DNA from 2 places in the Ectobacillus sp. OTK genome. Region 1 is predicted to be linked to the other one. Evidence: predicted binding sites of a transcription regulator. Region 1 holds the regulator's gene; the other holds the start of a gene.
The links. Region 1 encodes CtsR, which represses protease genes until heat stress. Its sites were predicted from a motif close to ATGGTCAATAAAGGTCAAACA; they were not measured.
Positions count from the first base shown of each region.

Region 2: the regulator CtsR is predicted to act here: its motif matches at 1,203-1,223, upstream of AC6HZ4_RS08695 (DUF4011 domain-containing protein).

Region 1 is NZ_AP048547.1:105,567-107,772, reverse strand. It holds gene mcsB (protein-arginine kinase McsB) at 1-470, opposite strand, end outside; gene mcsA (protein-arginine kinase activator protein McsA) at 475-1,023, opposite strand; gene AC6HZ4_RS00555 (CtsR family transcriptional regulator) at 1,050-1,511, opposite strand; rRNA gene rrf (5S ribosomal RNA) at 1,983-2,098, opposite strand; rRNA gene AC6HZ4_RS00545 (23S ribosomal RNA) at 2,157-2,206, opposite strand, start outside.
Region 2 is NZ_AP048547.1:1,778,316-1,780,521, reverse strand. It holds gene AC6HZ4_RS08700 (HipA family kinase) at 1-184, opposite strand, end outside; gene AC6HZ4_RS08695 (DUF4011 domain-containing protein) at 1,351-2,206, shown strand, end outside.

The sequences.
Region 1 (2,206 bases):
GCATACTCTATATGCTGCTCAAGCCAATCATCTACGCGATTCGCAACATCCAGTGCCTCTGATAACTGAAAGCCAGGAAATAAACATTGTATGCGAACATGGTCTTCTTCATTAATCATAATGCTAATTTGTTCATTTTCCGATAATAGGCAAGCCCCAATCTGGGAGTTTTCTGCTAAATCCGGACTAATTAAATGCTTTTCTATGAGCACGCGACGTTCAATTGGCTGCATATTCTCCATCTTCAATATTTCAAGACTTCCAAAGTGCGCCAAATGTTGTCCCGAGAAGGTGCTCTCAAACATATGGATGATTTGCGAAGCAACTTCATTTGACAATAGGGTCGGAAACGTATAGCTTTTTAAGTTCCTTGCCAAACGAATACGGGTGCTTAACACAATATCAGAATCCGGACCATCTTCCCTCATCCAAGGGCTGATAGCCTCATTAATAATACGATCGAGTGACATAGAACTACTCCTCCCTTCTATGTTCACTTAATTGCTTTTCAATATTTCGGATTTTATCGCGTACCATAGCTGCATTCTCGAACTCTTCTTGGTGGATATACTGTTGTAATTTCACCTTTAACTCGTCTAATTCCTTCCTTAAATGAAGATTTCCTCCCATACGCTTCGGAATTTTTCCTTGATGCACTGTATTTCCGCTATGAACACGACGTAAAATTGGCTCCACATGCGGTAGAAAAGCCTCATAGCACCCGGCACATCCGAAACGACCAAGCTTTGTAAACTTTTGATAAGTCATACCGCATTGTTTGCACGAAAGTACTTCCTCTTTAGGGATCGCAGTTGCTTGCTTTCCCGCAGACGTTTGATCATGATTTAACAACCCTGATAAAAGTTTGCTAAAGGAAAAATTAGTTGCTGATGAAGAAAAGAATGATGAGTATCCTTTTTCCTGAGCACATTGCTCACAAATATGAAACTCATTCTTTTGACCGTTTACAATCTTTGTGAAATGTAAAGCAGCAGGCCTCATATTACATTCTTGACATATCAAAGTGCATCCCCACCTTTAAATAGGAACTACTTATATTTTAAAGCTGTTAGCATTGCTTTTAGCATACGGGCACGAAGTTCATCACGATAAGGTAGATCTGTCAATAAAACAGAGCGATCTAGAACACTTAACATTAACTTTGCCTCCCTGTTGGTAATGATCCCCTCTTCCGCAAGACGGCCTACAATACTCTCGGAGTTTACCTGTGAAATGCTATTCTTCACAAGTTGAAGCATTTGCTGTATTACATCCACTTCATCATGAAGTTTGACCTTCATAATGCGAATATAGCCGCCTCCGCCTCTTTTGCTCTCTACGATAAATCCTCTCTCTATCGTAAATCGCGTATTAATCACATAGTTAATTTGAGAAGGAACACAATCAAATTTGTCAGCAATTTCACTCCTTTTAATTTCAATAACCTGGTTTCCGCTTAAGTCAATAATTTGCTTCAAGTACTGTTCAATGATATCAGATATATTTCTCATTCACCCTCCACCTTTATTGACTTTGACTATCTTTGACTTTAATTATATATGTATTTTAAAATTTTGCAACTCTTTTGCATTTCATCACTATCCTTTCCAGATTGGTATATCGTTAATCGCCCGAAAATCATATTTCATACTTTTTCTAAATATGACCTTTACACAATCTATATTCGTGATTCCATTACTGCATTTTATTTTCTAAAAAAGATTATGTTCATTGTACGATTAACTAAATTCGTATACTTTGGCAAAATAAAAAGGATGAGTCACTTATACTGCTCAATCCTTCTTATTACCTTTATATAGTTATTATAGTACGCATATTTAAGTGGTGTGTCTGTCACCTTTAAAAAACAAAGACTGTTTTCGCATAGATTGTTGCTTTTGCATCTGGCCAGCAGCAACAATTGTTTAGAAAAGAACCAAAACAAAAAAGAACCGCCCAGAAAGAACGGTTCTTTTTTTCCTGCCTAGCGACGTCCTACTCTCACAGGGGGAAACCCCCAACTACCATCGGCGCTGAAGAGCTTAACTTCCGTGTTCGGTATGGGAACGGGTGTGGCCTCTTCGCCATCATCACTAGACCTATTTTGTTTGAAGGATATTCCCTCAAAACTAGATAACATGCTGTGCTGTGTAATTATGATTAAGCCCTCGATCGATTAGTATCTGTCAGCTGCACGTGTCGCCAC
Region 2 (2,206 bases), 1.7 Mb from region 1:
CAATTTGAGCACTCAATAACTCATTCAGAAACATACAGTCAAAAGTAGTTAATTTCCCATTATGTGTAACCTTCTGTGTTTTTAACACATAACGCTCCATGTCATCCCCTATAACAAGCGCTGGATCACTTATCCCCTGTCCAAGAAATTTTAAGAATGTATCTACGTTTATTTTCTTTATCACTTACATCCTCCTCTTCCCGCCCTAATACACTAATTTTAGACAAAATATACGAGGTAATCAATCAATTCATAAGAAATTAACAGCACTAGAACGTGCAGGAGACATTTGGGTATTAAGGTTCAGCATGTAAGGATAGACATTAAAATAATATATATAAAATTAATAACAGTTGCGTTTAAGAATGAAGTTCTAAGTTGTGCAAAAGAACTTGTATTAGGAGTAAGCTGATTTTTTGAAGCGCACTTCTGTGTTTCTCGAGCTGGTAGGAACATAACCGTAGAGAAAACGAGGTCTGCTTTGAGTTTTTATTGAACACAACAACTTAAAAACAGTTCCTAGTACAACATGTTGGTTCTCAGCTTTGTAGAGTTCATATTTGTATAAATAGCTTAGCGTTCTCTGTTACAATAACAAATATTCTTTGAGGTTTATTTAGGATTCAAATAAAAAATAACCCCCAACACATCCTACTCCATCTCAACCCAACGACAAATTTAATAAAATCAGGCTTTTCATACTAAATCTGTTATAACCCTACGATCACCATGGCTTTGCGAGGGCGGATGTCGCTCGTTCACGTTCAAACCCATTCGGAGTTATTCATACATATTCTCTCGGCCAATACCATTGTCTATATGGAGATAAATTTCGTCTCCCCCGCAATCCATTCTCACAGATATACTTCACCAGATTATACGTATCTTCTCCTGAATCGCGATTCTGGGACAAGATGTGTACTTGACGATTGTCTAAATAGAAGACAGCAGCCTACACTTGCCTTGCGATGGTAAAGCCTTCTGGACAGTCTCTTAGCTCACCCACATACAGATTGATTTTTTTCTTTTCTAAAACCGTATGCTATAGCGTCCTTTCCATCATCACTTGGTGCATCTGTGTTTAAGAAGGAGAACTCGAAATTCCTAACTATTCCTTTAACTATCTGATTTCTAAAGGCTGGTTTATATTGCTGGGATTTCATCTGCTTCAGAAATATATAAGACCCTCTCAGAAATACATTAGTTTTAACTCTTCTGAGCAAAATACACAGGAATAGCTTCTGTGCTTTTAAGCACCTCTTCGACTCTCTATAGATGACTAAAGGATAAAACGAACAATATTTCCTAATAATACCAAATATACTTATCCTTAGACGACAGGTAATTCATATGCAGCTGATCAACAAACTGAAGCAGCTTCAAGACAAGCTCAACGACCTAAATCAAAATAATAAAAATATCAAGCTCACCCGCCTGAATAAATCTTATATAGACCTTTCTGCAATGCCGGAACAACAATCCCAGTCCGCTATTGATCTTATCCGTTCCCTTATCAGCCAGACAAGCGTGGGAAAATTTCGGGTTACCAATACTAAAAGCTCTTCCATGGAAGAAATAAAATGGACCAACAGCTTTAAAAATCTGAAAAAGGAATGGGAAGACCATTACGCCAAAACCGGTGCACGCGATTTATACATCGGTTTTCCTTTCCTATCTGGCACACTGCAAGACGGCACGCGTGTTCATGCCCCCCTCTTATACCACTCTGTGGAGCTGACAAAGCACGGGGGAGAATGGTTTCTATCTTCCGAAGAAGACAGCGAAGTATTCTGGAACCGTACTTTAATTTTGGCCATTCAACAAAGCAATGAAACGTCTATCCCGGAGACACGCTTGGAACAAGCTCTTCTCTTCTCCGATTTTTTCAACCTGCAGGAGTATGCTATAAAACTTTGGGAGATGGGGCTGCAGATTCACTCTCCCCTACCTAATCATGTAAATGCCTTCGTTCCGCTAGAGAAGTATCTGGAAGAGTTAGAAGGGTCTTACAAAAAGGTCTTTTCATTACAGAAGACGGCACCTTTGGCAATTGTGGCTCATGCCATTTTAGGTCAGTTTCATCAAGGTAAAAGAGGAATTGCTAAGGACTATCAATCTTTAATTAGGAGCATAGAAAGTGGCGAACAAAGCAAACTGATTTCGTTGCTGTTAGATGGAACTGAACTAGAGCATGAGGAAACAAACA